DNA from 3 places in the Rouxiella sp. WC2420 genome. Region 2 is predicted to be linked to each of the others. Evidence: predicted binding sites of a transcription regulator. Region 2 holds the regulator's gene; each other region holds the start of a gene.
The links. Region 2 encodes Fur, which represses iron uptake genes when iron is present. Its sites were predicted from a motif close to ATAATAATGAGAACNACTATCAA; they were not measured.
Positions count from the first base shown of each region.

Region 1: sodA (superoxide dismutase [Mn]) is a predicted target of Fur. The motif match lies at 2,060-2,082, and genes of this name have one in related genera.
Region 3: AB3G37_RS02130 (isochorismate synthase) is a predicted target of Fur. The motif match lies at 1,743-1,765, and genes of this name have one in related genera.

Region 1 covers NZ_CP165628.1:88,620-92,874, forward strand. The annotation lists gene AB3G37_RS00425 (PLP-dependent aminotransferase family protein) at 1-780, shown strand, start outside; gene AB3G37_RS00430 (YibL family ribosome-associated protein) at 871-1,230, shown strand; gene sodA (superoxide dismutase [Mn]) at 1,362-1,979, opposite strand; gene fdhD (formate dehydrogenase accessory sulfurtransferase FdhD) at 2,245-3,075, opposite strand; gene AB3G37_RS00445 (glutathione S-transferase) at 3,249-3,854, shown strand; gene AB3G37_RS00450 (MFS transporter) at 3,920-4,255, opposite strand, start outside.
Region 2 covers NZ_CP165628.1:4,046,853-4,051,107, reverse strand. The annotation lists gene glnS (glutamine--tRNA ligase) at 1-1,407, shown strand, start outside; gene fur (ferric iron uptake transcriptional regulator) at 1,564-2,010, opposite strand; gene fldA (flavodoxin FldA) at 2,269-2,796, opposite strand; gene ybfE (LexA regulated protein) at 3,038-3,319, opposite strand; gene ybfF (esterase) at 3,614-4,255, opposite strand, start outside.
Region 3 covers NZ_CP165628.1:432,042-436,296, forward strand. The annotation lists gene entS (enterobactin transporter EntS) at 1-659, shown strand, start outside; gene fepB (Fe2+-enterobactin ABC transporter substrate-binding protein) at 646-1,602, opposite strand; gene AB3G37_RS02130 (isochorismate synthase) at 1,800-2,990, shown strand; gene AB3G37_RS02135 ((2,3-dihydroxybenzoyl)adenylate synthase) at 3,060-4,255, shown strand, end outside.

The sequences.
Region 1 (4,255 bases), 1.3 Mb from region 2:
CCCCAGAATGGATTATCTCTTGATGCGCTGGAGTTGATGCTTGATGAAAAGCGTCTCAACGCCGTTATTGCAATGCCGACAGCGCAAAATCCGATGGGATTCACCATGCCTCTGGCGGCCAAAAAAAGGCTTGCCCGCCTGATGAACGATCATCGCGTGCCACTGATTGAGGATGGGCTTTACGCCGAGATTCAGTTTGGTCCAACGCTTTCTCCCGCGGTAAAATCGTTTGATAAAAATGGCTGGGTGATTTTCTGCACCAGCTTTACTAAAACGCTGGCACCGGATTTTCGAATCGGCTGGGTTGCCGGAGGACGTTTTTCCGAACAGCTGCGACAGCTAAAAGCGGTTTCTTCAATGTCCGAATCGGCGCTGTTATCAGAAACGCTGGCCGTATTTTTAGAATCTGGCGGTTTTGATCACCATCTTCGCACTTTAAGAAGACGCTATGCCGCGCTGGTCGATGAAGCCAAATCTCTGATTATGCGCTATTTTCCACGGGGCACGCGGGCAACACAGCCGCAGGGCGGATTTGTTTTCTGGGTGGATTTTCCGGCGAGTGTTGATACGGTTAAACTGTTTGAGCTACTGCTTAAGGAAAAAATCTGCATGACGCCGGGAACCTTGTATTCACCCAGCGGGCGTTATCGCAACGCGCTGCGGCTTTCCTGCTGCTATCCTTTTAATGCTCGCTATACCGACGCTCTGGCAAGAGTGGGCCGTCAAGCCTGCGAGATGAGTGGATTACCGCCAGGAATCGTTACACAGGCTGCTGAATAGGCGACTTCCTGTTACACTACAGCCTGAATTTAATTTTTCGCTATCCTGCCCCGCAATCTCGCGGCGCCTGATGGCATACGGGTTATCGAAATGATCGAGAAAGAAAAAGCAGAAATTAAGCGTCTGAGCGACATGCTTGACGCCTTGAACCACAAAGATGCCACCGTTATTCAGCAAGGCGTGACCGAGCAGATTGACGAGCATATGAAAGAAAAAGAGAAACTGGCTGCGGAAATCGAACGTCTGCGCGGTGTGCGTGAAGTGAAGCTGAGCGCCGAAGCCCAGAAGCTCACCAAGCTGTTTAGCCGTGAAATTACCAAGAAAGAACAGGCTGATATGGGCTCGTTCAAGAAAGCGGTGCGCGGCGTGATCGTTGTTCATCCAATGACAGCATTGGGTCGCGAGATGGGCCTGAAAGCAGTCACCGGCTTTGCGAAAAAGGCTTTCTGACCCCAGTCAGTCAAGCTCTGAATTGCAGGCATAAAAAAACCGACGAAGCTGGCTCCGTCGGTTTTTTTGCGGACTTTTTTAGGCTTTCCTACCTCAGTAGGATGCCCTCAAATACTCCGCCAGAAACATCATTAAGCTTTAGCGAAGTTTTCTGCCGCTACGTCCCAGTTTACAACATCCCAGAAGGCTTTGATGTAATCAGGGCGTTTGTTCTGATATTTCAGGTAGTAAGCGTGTTCCCATACGTCCAGACCCACGATTGGGGTACCAGATGCGCCAGAGATTGCTTCGCCTAACAGCGGGCTGTCCTGGTTAGCAGTAGAAACTACAGCCAGTTTGCCGTCTTTCTTGACCAGCCACGCCCAGCCTGAACCGAAACGAGTTGTCGCAGCTTTTTCGAAGGTTTCTTTGAAAGCGTCAACGCTGCCGAAGTCACGTTCGATAGCGGCTTTCAGGTCGCCCTGCAAGGTGGTGCCTTTTTTCAGGCCTTTCCAGAAGAAGCTGTGGTTTGCATGGCCGCCAGCGTTGTTACGCAGGGCAACTTTTTTGTCAGCTGGAACTTTGTCGAAGTTTTTCAGAAGCTCTTCAACCGGCAATGCAGCCAGTTCAGGCAGGCTTTCCAGTGCTGCGTTAGCATTGTTAACGTAGGTCTGGTGATGTTTGGTGTGATGGATTTCCATCGTTTCTTTGTCGAAGTGTGGCTCAAGAGCGTCGTAAGCGTAAGGCAGGGATGGTAGTGAATAACTCATGTTCATCAGCTCCATTTTAGTTGGGCGGTGCAGATTAGGGTGAACACCGCATAATCAGTCGGATCATTATAGTTAATAAATTGATATTGAAAATGATTATCTATGCTGCACACTCTGTGTGGGTATTTCTAAGCCCCTGTAATTCGGGGCTTAGAGCAAGATTAACTAACCAAAATGCAAAATCTTCTAAGGCTTTTTAGGTACTCTAGCAGCGAAAAAGTCGCAATTTAACCATTCACTTAATGAGGCTTTTGCATTTGGTTATTCATTCGGTCAATCGTTGCGGATGACTATAGACCGTAGCACGTCCGGGCTTACTAAAGCCAACCAGGGTTAAATTGCAGCGTTCGGCGACATCGATTGCCAGCGACGTTGCAGCTGAAACCGCAAACAAAATCTCTATGCCGCACATCGCGGTTTTCTGAACCATTTCATAGCTGGCTCGGCTGGAAACCAGCGCCGCACCAGCGATCCAGTCGGCTTCCCGCGCCTTGATGCCAAGCATTTTATCCAGAGCGACGTGCCGCCCGACATCTTCACACCCGCCGAGCAGTTGCCCCTGAGAGTTTACCCACGCTGCGGCATGAGTGCAGCCGGTCAGTTGGCCCACGGGTTGAATCGATTTCAACTGTTCCAGCGCTTTGTCGAGATTGCCCATGGAAAAAGTTTGGGTAAACGGCAGTGCTGCCAGCGGGCGAAACAGGTCGTCGAGCTGCTCGATGCCGCACACGCCACAGCCGGTTCGCCCGGCCATCGCTCGACGGCGTTCTTTTAGTCCAGCAAAACGACGGTTCGACAACTCTATATTGACCTCAATACCGTGACAGTTTCGTGTCACGTCGAGACCAAAAATATCACGCGCTGATTCAATGATGCCTTCCGACAGCGAAAATCCCACCGCAAACGCCTCGAGATCTTTTGGCGAGGCCATCATCACCACGTGAGAAATTCCGTTATAAACCAGCGCTACCGGCACTTCTTCCGCCACCCAGTCTGGCTGGCTATTGTCCAGACTGCGTCGCTGAACGACATGGCGCTGTTGCAGGCCCGGCTGATTATCGGGAGAGGTTGAAGCACGGCTATCGGGGTTATTCAAGGGATTATCCGCTGAGCTGAAATCTGTTTTGACTATCAATCAGGGTAGACCTAAGCCCGCTAAAATTGAATCTCAATCTGTGCTTATCGCTGGTAAAAAGTGGCCCGGCTGCTAATTTTATACAAGATGAATGGGTATTTTCAGCTTTCCCGGATTTGGATAAGGAGGGTTTGATGAAGTTGATTGGCAGCTATACCAGTCCTTATGTGCGTAAAATTTCGGTGATGCTGATTGAAAAGGGGATTAAGTTTGAGTTTGTGAACGATCCGCCGACCGCAGAGGGCAGTAAAGTAACGGCGTTTAATCCGCTGGGTAAAGTGCCCGCGCTGGTCACTGATGAAGGCGAAATCTTCTATGATTCACCCATCATTGTGCAATTTATCGAGTTGCTCAACCTTTCCCCGACCCTGTTACCGTGGGAGCCTTTGGATGCCTTGCGGGTCAAGCAGGTTGAGGCGCTGGCCGATGGCGTTACAGATGCCGCCGTGGCGCTAGTGCTGGAAAACCGCCGTGAAGCGCCGCAGCGAAATGAAGAATGGATTATTCGCCAGCGCGGCAAGGTGCTGCGCGGGCTGGATCAGCTGGAGAAGTTAGCCAGTGAGCGCCAGTGGCTCAATGGTGAAGGACTTAACGTCGCTGATATCAGCGTAGCCTGTACGTTAGGCTACTTAAATTTTAGACGAATTGCTCCGGGCTGGTGTGTCGAGCGGCCAACGCTAATCAAATTGGTCGAGCGGTTATTTCAGCGTGAGAGCTTTGCCCGAACCACGCCGCCGTAAGAAATTTCATATAATTTGATAAATAACAGTAATTTAGATTCCCCCGCTTTTAACGGGGGATCCGCCTAGACTACTGCTCCGCCTACCACAGGCCTGCGGTTGCGGATAAACACTGCTACCAGTGAAAGCCACAACAATCCGCTGATTAAATTGAACAGGCTGAACAGCCAACTTCCGCCGCTGAGGTAGGCCACTTTTGCCAGCTCGATACCTAATGTGAACACCAGCATGCTGATCATCCCCATCGCGGCGGAAACTGTGCCTTTGCTCATTTCGCTGGAAAACAGCGTCAGGCGATATAAACCGGCGTTAGCAACACCGATACCAAAAGCGTACAGACTAAGCCCTGCCGTCATCCACAAATAGGCATGGCCGGAAAGCAACGTCGCCAGCGCGGCGAT
Region 2 (4,255 bases):
CTTGGCTTCGAGTGGAGCGGCGAGGTTCATTACTCTTCCGACTACTTCGACCAACTGCATCATTACGCGGTTGAACTGATCCAGAAAGGTCTGGCTTACGTTGACGAACTGTCTCCTGAGCAGATCCGTGAGTATCGCGGCAATCTGACTGCGCCGGGCAAAAATAGTCCGTATCGCGATCGCACCGTGGAAGAGAACCTCGAGCTGTTCGCCAAAATGCGCAACGGTGATTTTGCCGAAGGCACCGCCTGCCTGCGTGCGAAAATTGACATGGCTTCGCCGTTCTTCGTGATGCGCGATCCGGTGCTGTATCGCATTAAGTTTGCCGATCACCACCAAACCGGTACCAAGTGGTGCATCTATCCGATGTACGATTTCACCCATTGCATTTCCGATGCGCTGGAAGGGATCACCCACTCGCTGTGTACTCTGGAATTCCAGGACAACCGCCGTCTGTACGATTGGGTGCTCGATAACATCACTATTCCCTGTCATCCGCGTCAGTACGAATTTTCGCGCCTGAATCTCGAATACGCCATTATGTCCAAGCGCAAGCTGAGTCTGCTGGTGACCGAGAAGATTGTCGAAGGTTGGGATGACCCGCGTATGCCAACGGTTTCTGGCCTGCGCCGTCGTGGTTACACTTCAGCGTCAATTCGTGAGTTCTGCCGTCGTATTGGCGTGACCAAGCAGGATAACAACGTGGAAATGGCCGCGCTGGAATCTTGTATCCGTGACGATCTCAACGAAAACGCTCCGCGCGCGATGGCGGTAATCAATCCGGTTAAAGTGATCATTGAGAACTTTAGCGGCGATGCGGTTCAGTGGGTAAAAATGCCTAATCACCCGAACAAGCCAGAAATGGGTTCTCGTGAAGTGCCGTTTACCGCTGAAATCTTTATCGATCAGGCGGATTTCCGTGAGGAAGCCAACAAGCAATACAAACGCCTGGTGCTGGGCAAAGAAGTTCGCCTGCGCAACGCGTATGTCATCAAAGCCGAGCGTATCGAGAAAGATGCCGAAGGCAACGTGACGACGATTTTCTGTAGCTACGACATTGATACTCTGAGCAAAGATCCTGCCGATGGCCGTAAAGTCAAAGGTGTGATCCACTGGGTTTCTGCCAGTGAAGGAAAACCTGCCGAGTTCCGCCTGTACGATCGTCTGTTCAGCGTGGCTAACCCGGCACAGGCTGAAGACTTCCTGACCACCATTAACCCGGAATCTCTGGTTATCGCCAACGGTTTTGTAGAACCAGGCCTGGCGAATGCCGAAGCCGGTGTAAGCCTGCAGTTTGAGCGCGAAGGTTACTTCTGCGCCGACAGCACTTACTCCAGCGCCGAGCATTTGGTGTTTAACCGCACTGTTGGTCTGCGTGACAACTGGGAAAGCAAGCCAGTCGCTTGATAACCCGGTATCTCAAAAATAAAAAACGCAGCTCATTGTGGCTGCGTTTTTTTATGGTACTCGTTGCCAAATTTCAGCCATAAAAAAACCGCCTTTCAGCGGTCATTTTATTTACGGGCTTTTCTATTATCCCTTAAAGAAAAGTCCGGGCTGGAATCAGCCTTTACCGTGCAGCGTTTCATCTTCTACGCAGTTGCCGTTTTCGCAATGTCCGTAAAGATAAAGGCTGTGGTTAGTCAATTTAATACCATGAGCTTTGGCAATATCACGCTGACGAGCTTCGATGTATTCATCACGGAATTCGATGACGCGTCCACAATCGAGGCAGATTAAATGATCATGGTGATGCTGCTGAGTCAGCTCAAATACTGACTTGCCACCTTCGAAATTGTGACGGGTAACAATGCCAGCGTCGTCAAATTGGTTCAGAACACGGTAAACCGTGGCAAGACCAATCTCTTCGCCCATATCAATCAGTTCTTTGTACAAATCTTCCGCACTGACGTGATGTCCTGCCGGAGCTTGCAACACTTCCAGAATTTTCAGGCGTGGAAGCGTGACTTTTAAGCCGGCTTTCTTCAGTGCGGTGTTGTTGTCAGTCATGCGGATTTAGTCCTGTCACTATGCTATTCACGTTAATGAAAACGGTGGGCTGTTCACAACCATCATCCCAACCCAAAATGTTTATAACCAAAGAGGTCGAAGCCCAAAATGGGCGGAACGATAAAAACAGATGTAATAAGTGTACCTTGATCAGGCTGAAAGTTACAATTTTGTAGAAGTTAAATTGTTAATTTCAGTGATAGTTTGGCCCTTTCACGAATAACCTCAACGTTTCAGGGCCTTAGCCTTTGTGTGGGATTAACCGATAATCTCAGCGAGGCTTAACTCTTCAGAAATTTGCTTAACCCAGGCATCAACACGTTCGTTGGTCAGCTCTGGTTGACGGTCTTCGTCGATTGCCAGCCCGATAAAGTGCGTGTCATCAGCCATACCTTTCGAGGCTTCATAACCGTAACCTTCGGTTGGCCAGTGGCCGACAATTACCGCACCGCGAGGTTCGATGATATCGCGCACAGTACCCATCGCATCACAGAAGTATTCTGCGTAATCTTCCTGGTCGCCACAGCCGAACAGCGCAACCAGTTTGCCTTCAAAATCTATCTCTTCCAGCGTCGGGAAAAAGTCGTCCCAGTCACACTGTGCTTCACCGTAGTACCAGGTCGGGATGCCGAGCAGCAGAATATCGTATTTTTCCAGATCTTCTTTGCTGCTTTTGGCGATGTCCTGCACGTCAGCAACATCTTTACCCAACTGCTTCTGGATCATTTTTGCGATGTTTTCGGTGTTTCCGGTGTCGGAACCAAAGAAGATACCTACAACTGCCATAAGCTTATCTAACCTCTTGTTCTGCAATGGACTCTTTGAGTCTGCTTGTTCGTGGGCGTCGCGCGAGTCATTTGAATTTGGCCTATAGTTTATCGGGCAATTCTGGCAAGCGTTATCGCCTTTGTGTGTTCTGTTGCGGGTTTGGGTATAAATGCGGACTGACCGAAAACGTTTCAAGCGGATGGTGCAAGATGAACAACAGCAACGGCGGGCAACCCTTAAAGTTACCCGCCCGAATCGGTCAGCTTTCCTGATTGTTCAAATGAGACAGCAGCATCTGTTCAATCAGTTCGCTACGACTGATATTTTGTTGTTCCGCCAGCTTATTAAGCGCATCTACAGCTTCGGCATTAATTTTCAGCTCTACGCGACGTAAACCGTTGTTTTTGTCACGGCGAAGCTGATTACGCTTGTTAATCCTAAGCTGTTCATCGCGAGAAAGCGGATTTGTTTTTGGACGTCCCGGACGGCGATCGTCTGCGAACAGATCAAGCGTCGTGCGATCCAGTTGTTCTTTTGCCATAGGTAGCGGTACAACTAGGGAAGTTACATCGAAAAGCGACTCATGCCCTTTTCAGATGAAGTGGTTACACATTTCGGGTTAATAAACCCTAACCCAATTTACCTCCAGCGCCCGAGAATAACCAACTCGACGCAGGGGCAAAATTACAGCGCGCAATCATACCCTAGCGTATATCCCTCCACAACGCCTAACTGCCCTGAATAGAGGCTAAGTTATTATGATTAGCCCTTTTTTTGAACAGTTGAGTGTGCTTCGGCAAGAAATTTCCGCGCTTGCGCACTCATTGTTCATTAATCACGGCACATCAATGAAGCGATGAATTGCGCGCAACACTGCTTCGGGTTTTTCAGCGTGTACCCAATGACCACTTCCGGCGACCACATAGGCGCGCGCCTGAGGGAATTGACTGGCAATGGCGCTGCGATAGCTATCCTGCACGTAAGGGGATTCTCCGCCGCGAATAAACAGTGCCGGATGTGGCCAGGACGGCACGTTTTGCCAGCCAATGATGTTAGCGTATTCTGCCAGCAACACCGGGACGTTAAAGCGCCATTCACCCTGTGAAAAAGACTTCAACAGAAACTGAATCACGCCATCTTCTGTTGCGTATTGCTGCATCAGTTGTGTCGCGCCCGCGCGGTCTTTAATACCGGCTTCGGTCACCGCATTCAGCGCGGCGAAAATCTCGTCATGACGACGAGTCTGATAATCAACGGGTGCCATATCGATGGCGATGAGCTTATCGATACGCTCTGGAGCCACGGCAGTCAGCGCCATTGCGGCCTTGGCGCCCATCGAGTGACCGATGACGATCACCTTGTCGAAGCTGACGTCATCCAGCGTTTCGAGCAAATCTTCAGCCATTTTTTGATAAGTCATTTCATCCGAGCGTTCTGAAAGCCCGTGATTACGCAAATCTACCTGTAGCACACTATG
Region 3 (4,255 bases), 1.7 Mb from region 2:
AGCCACGCGAGCACACGTTAAAATCGCTGATTGGCGGCTTTAGTTTTTTATTGCGTAATAAAGTGATTGGCATGGTGGCGCTGATTGGCGCCCTGCTGACAATGGCCAGTGCGGTGCGCGTGCTTTATCCGGCGCTTTCTGGTCTCTGGCAGGTGGATGCTTCGCGGCTCGGGCTGATGTATGCCGCCGTGCCGCTGGGAGCTGCCATCGGCGCCTTCACCAGCGGTCGCGTGGCCAGCGTGGCTCGTCCCGGTTGGATGATGATGTTGACTGCGATTGCAGCCTTTGTCGCCATTGGGCTGTTCAGCCTGATGCCGTGGTACAGCACCGCGCTACTATGTTTGGTGGTGTTCGGCTATCTCACGGCGATTAACTCTTTACTGCAATACGGCCTGATTCAGCGCCTGACGCCTGACGATTATCTCGGCAGGGTTAACGGCCTGTGGACGGCGCAGAATGTTATCGGCGATGCGATCGGCGCACTGTTGCTGGGCTCGATGGGGTCGGTGATGCTGCCTGCAATCAGTTCGGCCAGCTTTGGATTTGGCGCAGCCCTCGTCGGGTTGGTGCTGGTGTATTCGCTGCGGGCACTGCGAGAGTTGAGCAACGGTGGGCTAGAGGAGATTCGCCAGCCCACCAAACCAATTAATGGCCGCTAAACTGCGTTTCCAGCTGCGTCAGTAAATTATTGGCGCTGTAATAATCCAGCCGGAAGGTGTCGTTACCCATGGCGTAAACCTGTTTGTTTTGTACCGCAGGCAGGTGGCTAAGGAAAACGTTACTTTCTACGCGTTGCGCGTCAGTTTTATCCCCGGCAAACAGCAGCAGCGATTTACCGTTGAGCCCTGCCGCTAAATTCTCGCCTGATAGTTGAATGATGTCTTTGCGAATACCCTGAGTGTGGCCGCTGGCGGCGTTCGCTGGAGGTTGCGCCAGCGTGAAGCCGAGCTGCTGTAGCATTTGCCCCTGTGGCGACGCCGGTGTCCAAAGATTGGCGGCCTTGCCATCTGGGCGATAAACCAGCGCAGAAATCGGCTGCGGTGGCAAATGCAGGCTTTGTTTCAGCGTTTTTTCTCGCTGGTCAAAGCTGGCCACGACTTTAGCGGCATCGGCTTCTTTACCGCTTGCCTCGCCCAGTTCTGCGGCCAATTCCTGCCAGCTTTTATCATCGTAGTTAACCACTATCACTGGCGCTATTGCCGAAAGCTGAGACATCAGCTTCATGGCCGAATCCCCACCCGTAGCCGAAATCACAATTAAATCCGGTGCCTCACCGGCAATCGCTTCGGCGTTAGCTTCACCGATATATAAAGCTTTCACTCCACGCTGTTTTGCCACGCTGCCCCATTGACGGAAAAAGCCCTGATCGTCAGCGATGCGGGTATTGGGGCTGGTGGCTCCGCTGGCAATAACTGGGGCATTAATCGCCAACAAAGTGCCGGTGACAGTCACGCTGGTGGAGACAATCCGCTGTGGCGGATGCTGCAAAATAAGGGTCCCGTGTGAGGTTTTAATCTGGCGTGGCCAGCCGTCAGCGGCGTGCGCAGCAGCCAAAAAGCCCCAAAATACTGCTAAAAACGCCATAAACAGGCGAAATTTCATCCACTTCATGTTCAGACCTTAAAAGTAAGTTACTAACGATTTCAATAGATTAATGTCAAATGCATGGCAGATGAATTATGCCAGACCCATTTTTCACGCATTGACACTGATAAACGCATCACGTACTTTAACGCGATTAAATACAAATGATAATAATTATCATCCCAATTATCATTATATTGCATGGGAGTTTACAGATGGATACTGTGATGAAAGAACGTGATGTCTTGGGCGAAGAGTCAGTCAACCCAGTCGAACTTTCACCTACCTCGGGCTTTTTCTTTACCTCTGCCTATCGAAGCCTCAGTACTGAGGGATGCCTGCTAAAAGTTACTGCATCAGCGGCCGATGGCGATGCCATTGACGGTGAGTTTCAGCGGGCTATCAAGACAGCTTTTATCGATGCACACGCCGCAGGCATCAAGCATCCAGTGCTGTGCGGGGCGATTCCTTTTGATAAGCGCCTGCCTTCGGCGCTGTTTGTGCCACAGAAAACTCAGTGGCTGGATCGCCCATCCGCAATGGCGAGCGCAATGAGAACGGATAGCCCGCTGCCTGAAATAGAAAGCAAAACCGAGCTACCTGCTCAAAACATTTTTATGCAGATGGTCGGGGATGCCGTACAGGCAATGAATGAAGGGCGTCTCGACAAGGCCGTGCTGTCACGATTGCTGGAAATCAAAACCCGCAACCCGGTGTCACGCGATGCGTTGATGAACCGCGTAGTGGCGCAGAATCCCAACGGCTATCACTTCCACGTACCTCTTGAAAAGGGGGTGTTGATCGGCGCCAGCCCAGAGCTGTTGCTGCGTAAACACGGCAATCAGTTTTATTCCAATCCTCTTGCCGGCTCGGCGCGGCGCGAAAGCAGTCCACAAAAGGATGAAGAGGTCAGCCGCCAACTGCTGAACTCGGGTAAAGACCTTTATGAGCATCACATTGTGATTGAGGGCATGCGCAAGGTACTGGCTGAACGCAGCCATTCTTTGCAGTCTCCTGATTCTCCTGAATTATTAAGCACGCCAACTCTGTGGCACCTATCGACGCCTATCAAAGGTGAAGCACGAGATGCGCGAGAAAACGCGCTGTCGCTGGCCTGTTTGCTACATCCGACACCGGCGCTGTGTGGCTCTCCGACAAATATTGCCCGTGATTTGATTGAGCAATTGGAACCCTTCGATCGTGGCCTGTTTGGCGGCATCGTCGGCTGGTGTGACGATCGCGGAAACGGTGAATGGGTTGTCACTATCCGCTGCGGCACCGTTGTTGAAGATCAAGTTCGGCTGTTTGCCGGTGCGGGCATAGTCCCCGACTCTTCGCCTGAATCTGAATGGCATGAAACCGGCGTCAAATTAAACACCATGCTGCGCGCATTCGGTTTGCATTAATTTCGAGAACACCTCTGGAAAAGTAAGTTTTAAAACTGAGCTTAATAAAATAGGTTTGAGAGAATAACTATGAGCATTGCTTTTAACTCCTGGCCCACCGATTTAGCCAAACGTTATCGCGAACGCGGCTATTGGATTGATCAGCCGCTGACCGACATACTTGCGCGCCAGGCCAACAATGACAGTATCGCGATGATTGATGCTGCTGGCAGTCTGTCTTATCGTGAATTGAATCAACAATCTGACCGGCTGGCAGGTGCGCTGCGTCGCCGTGGGCTGGCTTCCGGTGATACCGCATTGGTTCAGCTTGGTAACATCAATGAATTCTACGTAGTATTTTTTGCACTGCTGAAAGTCGGGATTGTGCCGGTTAACGCGCTGTTTAGTCATCAACGCAGCGAACTACAGTCCTACGCTGGCCAGATAAAACCGTCGCTTGTCATCGCCGATCGCAATCACGCGCTTTTTGGCAATGACACCTTTTTGAATGAGTTTCTCGTCCAGCATTCTTGTGTACGCCAAATCGCGCTGCATAACGAGGACAAGCCTGAACAATCATTAAAAGGGTGGATCGCCGAGCCGCAGGGCGATTTTATCGCCTCGCCAACCGCCGCCGATCAGGTGGCTTTTTTCCAGCTTTCCGGCGGCAGCACCGGCACGCCAAAGCTTATCCCGCGCACGCACAACGACTATTACTACAGCGTCCGCGCGAGCGTCGAGGTGTGTCATTTCGATACCGACACCCGCTATCTTTGTGCTTTGCCCATCGCCCATAACTATCCAATGAGTTCTCCGGGCGCGCTTGGCGTGTTCTACGGCGGCGGGCAGATGGTTTTGGCTGCTGACCCAAGCGCACAGTTGTGCTTCCAGCTAATTGAAAAGCATAAAGTTAATGTAACTGCATTGGTTCCGCCTGCGGTCACGCTCTGGTTGCAGGCTATTGAAGAATGGGGCAGCAATCAGGCTTTGGCTAGCCTCTGGCTGTTGCAGGTGGGCGGAGCCAAGCTGGGTGAAACGCTGGCTGCGCGCGTCCAGAATGAAATGGGCTGTCAGCTGCAGCAGGTGTTTGGCATGGCGGAAGGGCTGGTCAACTACACCCGTCTCGACGATAGCCAGCAGCATATTTTGACTACTCAGGGTTATCCGATGTCGCCAGACGATGAACTTTGGGTGGCCGACGAACAGGGTAATCCGCTGCCCGCCGGTGAAGTTGGGCGGCTGATGACGCGGGGTCCTTACACCTTCCGAGGTTATTTCAACAGTCC